DNA from 2 places in the Caballeronia sp. LZ003 genome. Region 2 is predicted to be linked to the other one. Evidence: riboswitches for the same ligand, from Rfam matches in the RefSeq annotation. Region 2 holds a riboswitch; the other holds the start of a gene.

Region 1 (3,407 bases), on a different contig from region 2:
GCAACACTTCGGGTACATCAGACAGAGTGACGCGCGCGCCCGTGCTGCAAGTTTCCACAACCGTGCCAATGTAGCATTGGTTCAAGGAATATATGACCTTGGCGAACCAGGCAGGGAGTAGTCACTCTACACCAATCGAATGTCTAATGCAGCCTCTCGACACCAATTGCGCAGTTTCTTTTTTCGATTGACATCGCGCGACCGATTAGCGTTCGCCAAGGAGCGGCGTCGCAGCACTTCGGTCACTGCACTTCATACTGCGCGATGACAGCACCAAGCTGTTCGTTCATGGAGTGCATCGTGCGGCGAATTTCCTCGGCGGGGAAGGCCTCGCCATGACGCACGCTTTCTTGCAGCCTCAGCAATTCGGAAGCGAGTGAAAGCGCGGCCATCACCGCGATGCGGTCTTGCCCGCGCACGTTGCTTGCATTGCGCACCTTGTTCATCTCGGCGTCGACGCGTGCCACCGCTTCACGCAGCGCGCCTTCGGTTTCCGGCGAACAGGCGAGGCGATATTGCTGGCCGAGAATGGATACTTCGATCTGCGTGGTCGTCATGCCTTCTCTCCGTGATGATGCTCACTGTGCTCTCCCGCGTGCGCATGCTCGTGCGCGGCTTGCACATCGTGAGAACGGGCATCGAGGAGATCGAGCTGATTTTCCGTCTCGGCATGATTCGCGGACTTGCCGCGCGGCAACTTTTCGAGGATCGCGTTCAGGCGGACCTGCGCGTCGTCGATCTTGGCCGAGAGGGAATCACGTTCGGCTTGCAGCGTGTCGCGCTCCTCGCGCATTTGCACGAGCTCTGCCTGCACGTTCGCGTAGTCGCTACGCAGTTGTTCGATTTGTGCTTCAAGCGCGAGACGCGCCTGATTGTGCCGCTCGCTGATCTGGATCAGCCGGCCGATATTTCCTGACAGTGATTCGAGTTCGTTGAGCATGTGCTGCGTCCTCTAAAGACCTCGCATTCTAGCGCGGTTCAACGGAGCTTCCGATAATTGTCTCGTTTCGAGACGTAACAGCACGCGATCATGCGTGCATCGCGATGCATTCGTGTGTGGAAAGCGCGGGCGCTGCCGATGTGTTGCGACGGCGGGTTCTAGTTGGGTTCGTCGTGAGCCGTGTGTCTTGCGATGATCGGCCAGGGTCGTTTCTTGACGGTCCTGAATCGCGCTCCTACACTTGCCGCACTTTTGGTGCTCGCGTCCGCATTCTTTTGCGGGCGCAGTCAAACGGGAAACAGGAAGCGGCGCCGCCAAGGCCACGCCAACCTGTGCTGCCCCCGCAACGGTAAGCGACCGCAACGCAAGTTGCAAGTCGTCCCTTGCGCGTTTTTCGCCGCGCCGTCGTGTGAGTTTGCTTGCGAGTTTGTCTGATTCGCAAGAATCCGCCGCTCGACGCAGGCAAGGCGAAGAACGTGTCGATGCCACTGCGCTTCATGCGTGGGAAGGCGGGACGGTGTGTCGCCAGCCCGGATACCGGCCAACTGTTCAGCGCGTTCGTCTGTTCGCATTCGAGCGCGCTCGTCGCGCATTGGCCTTGCGGGGAGCGAGGTCGCGCCAGCCTACGCATGGGAACATTTCACGCATGGTATCGCCACTTGCCCGACACGCGGGCAGACGCAAAACGATCGAACGCGCCGCGCTCGTCGCCCTCAACACATGGCTGCTCGCTCATGAAGCGCTCGCGGACGAAGCCTCGCAACCGCCGCTCGCGCCCGTCGTCGTGACCGCGACGCGCACCGCGCAACCTCTCGCCGATACGATCGCGCAGACTTCGCTCTTCGACGCCCAGGATATCGCCGATAGCAATGCCTACGACGCGCTCGGCGTCATCGGTCTTGCGCCCGGCGTGCAGGTGACGCGCAACGGCGGCCCGGGAGCGAATGCAAGCGCGTTCATACGCGGCGCGTCCTCGACGCAATCGCTCGTTTTGATCGACGGCGTGCGTGTGGAATCCGCATCGCTCGGTTCGGCGCAGCTTGCGCAGATCATGCCGGATCAGATCGACCGCATCGAAGTCGTGGACGGCAACGTGTCGGCGCTGTACGGCTCGGGCGCGATCGGCGGCGTCGTGCAGATCTTCACGAAAGACGGCGAGGCGCATCCGCCGCGCTTCTACTTCGAGACGGAATACGGCAGCTATCACACGCAGCGGCAAGCGGCGGGCGTTTCCGGCGCGCTCGATAGCGAAGGCCGCACGACCTTCAGCTTCAACGTATCGCGCGAGAAGACCGATGGTTTCTCGTCGATCGATCCCGCGCTCGCGCCCAACGCCAATCCGAACGCGAACGGTTATCTGAACGAAAGCGTCGCGGCCACGCTGCGCCACAAGTTCGGCGACAAATGGGACGCGGGCGTGCGCTTCTATCAGTCGAACGGCATCGACAGTTTCGACGATGCCTACGGCTTGCCCGGCGATCTCAACGATTCGCACAGTCGCGTGCGGTCGACATCGGTGTTTGCGAACGGCCGTATCACGGACCAGTGGACCACGCATTTCACGGTCGCGCAGGGACAGGACCGCGCGAACATCGAGCAGAACGGCATCTATACGAGCCGCTTCAATTCCGAGGATCGCCAGTATCTGTGGCAGAACGACTTTCGCCTGACGGAGGCGCACAAGCTCCTGTTCGGTTACGAGCATCTCGACCAGACGCTCGATTCGGATCAGTTCAGCGCGCCGGATCGTCACGTGAATTCGGTGTACGCGGGCTATGTGGGACGCTTCGGTCCGAGCGAAGTGCAGGCCAATCTGCGCCACGACCAGTATTCCGATTTCGGCGGCGCGAACAGCTACTATCTGGGCTATGCGTACAACATCGACACGCACTGGCGCGCGAGCGCGAGTTACGCGGCGTCGTTCCGCGCGCCGAGCTTCGACGATCTCTACTATCCGTTCAGCGGCAATCCGTCCATTCAGCCCGAGCGCAGTCATTCGGTGGAAGCGGCGCTGCAGTACGCATCGGACCAAGTGGGCGTGCTGCGCGTGACGGCGTTTCAGACGCGCTATTCGAATCTGATCGATTACGTATCGGACGGCAGCGGCTTCTATATCGCGCAGAACGTCGGACGCGCGAAGGTGCAGGGCGTCGAGGGATCGTGGGCAGGGCATGTCGGCGCCACTGATTTGCGCGCGGGCGTGACGTTCCAGAATCCCGTCGATGAAACCGGCAATCAGGACCTGACGCGCCGTGCGCGGCGTTTCGCGAGTTTCAGCGCGCATCGCTCGATAGGAAGCTGGCGCGTGGGTGGCGAGTGGATCGTGAGCGGTGCGCGCAGCGATTACGATTCGACGCTCGCGGGCTATGGCGTCGTGAATCTGTCGGCGCGCTATGACATCACGAAGTCGTGGTACGTGAGCGCGCGTGTCGACAACCTCTTCGACCGGAACTATGAACTGGCTTAT
Region 2 (3,407 bases):
GTGACGTTCGGGTAGCGCGATATCGTCCGCGTTCGAAAAATGACCGCAATAGCGCAGCCCTTCGGGGATGGCTTCGGCCAGCATCTGTGCATGGCGCGCAGACGCCACGCGATTTGCAAGCACGCCATGAAACGGCACATCGGGCCGATAACGCGCAAGTCCGAACGCAAGCGCGCCGAAGGTTTGCGCCATGCCATGCGCGCCGATTACCGCAAGCACTGGCACATTGAACGCAGCGGCGAGATCGGCGCTGCTCGGCGTGCCATCGAAGAGGCCCATTACGCCTTCGATCAAAATAAGGTCGGCTTCCTTGGCGGCCGCGGAAAGCATCGCGCGGCACGCTTCCAGTCCGACCATCCAAAGATGCAGCGAATAAACGGGCGACCCGCATGCCCGCTCGAGAATCATCGGATCGAGAAAATCCGGCCCGGTCTTGAAGACGCGCACGCGCCTGCCTTGCCGCGTGTGATGACGTGCAAGCGCGGCCGTCACCGTGGTCTTGCCTTGATGCGACGCGCTCGCGCCGATGAAGAGTGCGGGACAGTCTGCCATTGCGTCAGAACTCGACGCCGCGTTGCGCCTTGACGCCCTGCTCGCGATAAGGGTGCTTTACGAGGCGCATTTCGGTGACGAGATCGGCTATTTCTATGAGCTCATCGGCCGCGTGTCGTCCCGTCACGACGACATGCAGCATGGCCGGCCGTGCTTTGAGCACGCCGAGTACTTCCTCAAGCGGCAAATATTCGTACTTGAGCACGGCATTGAGCTCGTCGAGTACGACCATCTGATACTCGCCGCTTTGGATCATGCGTCGTGCTTCGTCCCATCCCTTGCGCGCCGTGGCGATATCCGCCTCGCGATTTTGCGTGTTCCACGTATAGCCATCGCCCATCGTCACGAAATCGCAATGCGCGATTGCGCCAAGGAAATCGCGTTCCGACGTATGCAGCGCGCCTTTGATGAATTGCACCACGCCGAGTTTCATGCCGTGCCCGAGCACGCGCATGGCCATGCCGAATGCAGCGGTGGTCTTGCCTTTGCCGTTGCCGGTATTGACGATCAACAGGCCCTTTTCATGGTCGGCGGCGGCCTGCTTTTTCTCATGGCCTTCCTTGCGCCGCTGGGTCATGCGCAAATGCGATTCGGTATCGGTTTTCATGCTTGTTTCTTCGATGGTGTCTCTGCAATAGCGACCGTCACGCCGCCCGCGATAGTCTTATGCACGACGAGCCGGCCGCCGCTGGCAATGAGCGCGCAAGGCTCGCATACGCCGTCGACATTCAAATGCCGCCTTGCCTGCGATAAGAATTCCCCAGGCGCGCGCTCGATTTGATCGGCGCTAAAGAAATCCACGCGCAATTGATGACGCTCGCAAAATGCGAGCAATCCTGCTTCGTCTTTCTTAGCGTCGATGCTTGCCACGCTGGCGATATCGGCAAATGCGAGCGTGCCAAGCGCACCACGCACAGCGCGTTCTATTGCTTCGGCGCTTACGCCGCGGCGGCAGCCGATGCCGATGACGAGCGCGGCGCTCATGCTAAACGAAGCCAATTCATGGAGGTCGACTTGAAAAGCCTTAAGGCGGAGGAAAGATACCATACCGGACGCTTAGGCAGGCACCATGCTTTCTTGACGCCTAACCCCGCTAGCCCTAGACTTTCAATAGTTCAGGTGCTCGCGCGCCAAGTCTTTAGCGCGCAGTTGAACGGGAAACAGGAAGCGCGCGTTCAGGCGAACGCAAGCCAACCTGTGCTGCCCCCGCAACGGTAAGCGAAAGCCACGCATGACATGCGCGGCAAGCCGGTTTCAAAGCCACTGTGCTAGGCGTTCAAAGCGTCCGGCGCGGGAAGGCGAAGCGGCTATTTTCGTCAGCCCGGATACCGGCCAGAATTACCGAAGGGATTTCCTTAGCCGCGGGGTTGCGGCGTATCCCCAGATCCACCGAGTCGTGCGCTTTTCCATGTCCATGCCGCTGCAAAGGTCGAATAGACCGCATCGCGCACACCATCACGCATAGGGCGCACGCATCAATCAAGCACGGAGCAACGATGCAAACGCGCAAGATCCCCGTCACGGTCGTGACCGGCTTCCTCGGCAGCGGCAAAACCACGCTGATGCGGCACATTCTTTCGAACGCGCAGGGCAAGCGCATCGCGGTCATCGTCAACGAATTCGGCGAGCTCGGTATCGATGGAGAAATTCTCAAGGGCTGCGGCATCGGTTGCGACGACGAAGCAGGCTCCGCCGAACGCAATCTCTATGAACTCGCGAACGGTTGCTTGTGTTGCACCGTGCAGGAAGAGTTTTATCCGGTGATGGAGCAACTGCTTGAACGGCGCGACAGGATCGATCACGTGTTGATCGAAACGTCCGGGCTTGCCTTGCCCAAGCCGCTCGTGCAGGCCTTCAACTGGCCGTCCATCAAGAACGCCTTCACCGTGGACGCGGTCGTTACCGTGGTCGACGGTCCGGCTGCGGCAAGCGGTCAGTTCGCGGCAAATCCCATCGCCGTCGATGCGCAGCGCAAGGCCGATCCGAATCTCGATCACGAATCGCCGTTGCATGAGTTGTTTGAAGACCAACTGTCGTCGGCGGATCTCGTCATCGTCAACAAGACCGATCTCATGGATGCCGCCGCGTTGAGCAAGGTCGATGCGCTCGTGCGCCCCGAGATTCCGCCCGAAGTGAAGATCGTTCCCGCGCAGATGGGCAAACTCGACGTGCATGCGCTGCTCGGCTTGCAATCCGCATCGGAAGAGACCATTCATCTGCGGCACGACCATCATGGCTCGCCCGACGAAGACGGTCATGCGGATCATCATCACGACGAGTTCGATTCCGTGGTGGTCGCAGCGGATGTCGAGTCGCGCGAACAGCTGCTTGCGGCACTGCACGTGCTGGTGGAAAGGCACACGATTTACCGTGTGAAGGGCTTCGCGGCGTTGCCGGGTGCCGCCATGCGGCTCGTCGTGCAAGGCGTGGGGCGACGCTTCGACAGTTACTTCGACAGGCGCTGGAACGAGGGCGAGGCATCGAGTCGCTTCGTGCTTATCGGCGAGGACCTCGACCGCGAAACGCTGCAACGTGCTTTCGTTTCCGCGTTGCAGACCTTACCCGTGCAGGCCTGAGCGATGCATCTGCTGCGCACGACTCCGGGAGGCTTCGTCGACGACGCAGCAGGCGTGATGCGGATCGAGCAGACGCGCGCGCCCATTGTCGTGCTCAGTTCGGCCGATACCACGCTCGCGCTGCTCGCAAGCGTCTTTCCGCGTCTCGGCCCCGGCTTTCCGGAAGTGCGGCTCGCAAATCAATCGTTCCTGCGCCAGAACGCTTCGGTCGACTTTTATGTCGACGACATTCTGCGTCATGCAAAGGTCGTCATCGTCGATCATCTCGGCGGCGAATCG

The links. A riboswitch is a leader RNA that binds a small molecule or an ion and turns the genes downstream of it on or off. The one in region 2 is predicted to bind cobalamin.
Region 1: linked by a shared signal. The riboswitch ahead of QCE79_RS03000 (TonB-dependent receptor domain-containing protein) and the one ahead of cobW (cobalamin biosynthesis protein CobW) in region 2 are both predicted to bind cobalamin.

What each region holds. Positions count from the first base shown of each region.
Region 1 covers NZ_JARUXJ010000001.1:651,962-655,368, forward strand. Annotated here, with positions in the region: RNA gene ssrS (6S RNA) at 1-120, opposite strand, end outside; gene QCE79_RS02990 (cell division protein ZapA) at 243-557, opposite strand; gene QCE79_RS02995 (ATPase) at 554-940, opposite strand; cobalamin riboswitch at 1,177-1,501, shown strand; gene QCE79_RS03000 (TonB-dependent receptor domain-containing protein) at 1,587-3,407, shown strand, end outside.
Region 2 covers NZ_JARUXJ010000004.1:545,507-548,913, forward strand. Annotated here, with positions in the region: gene QCE79_RS26605 (cobyrinate a,c-diamide synthase) at 1-552, opposite strand, end outside; gene cobO (cob(I)yrinic acid a,c-diamide adenosyltransferase) at 557-1,159, opposite strand; gene QCE79_RS26615 (cobalamin biosynthesis protein) at 1,156-1,536, opposite strand; cobalamin riboswitch at 1,653-1,904, shown strand; gene cobW (cobalamin biosynthesis protein CobW) at 2,049-3,128, shown strand; gene cobN (cobaltochelatase subunit CobN) at 3,132-3,407, shown strand, end outside.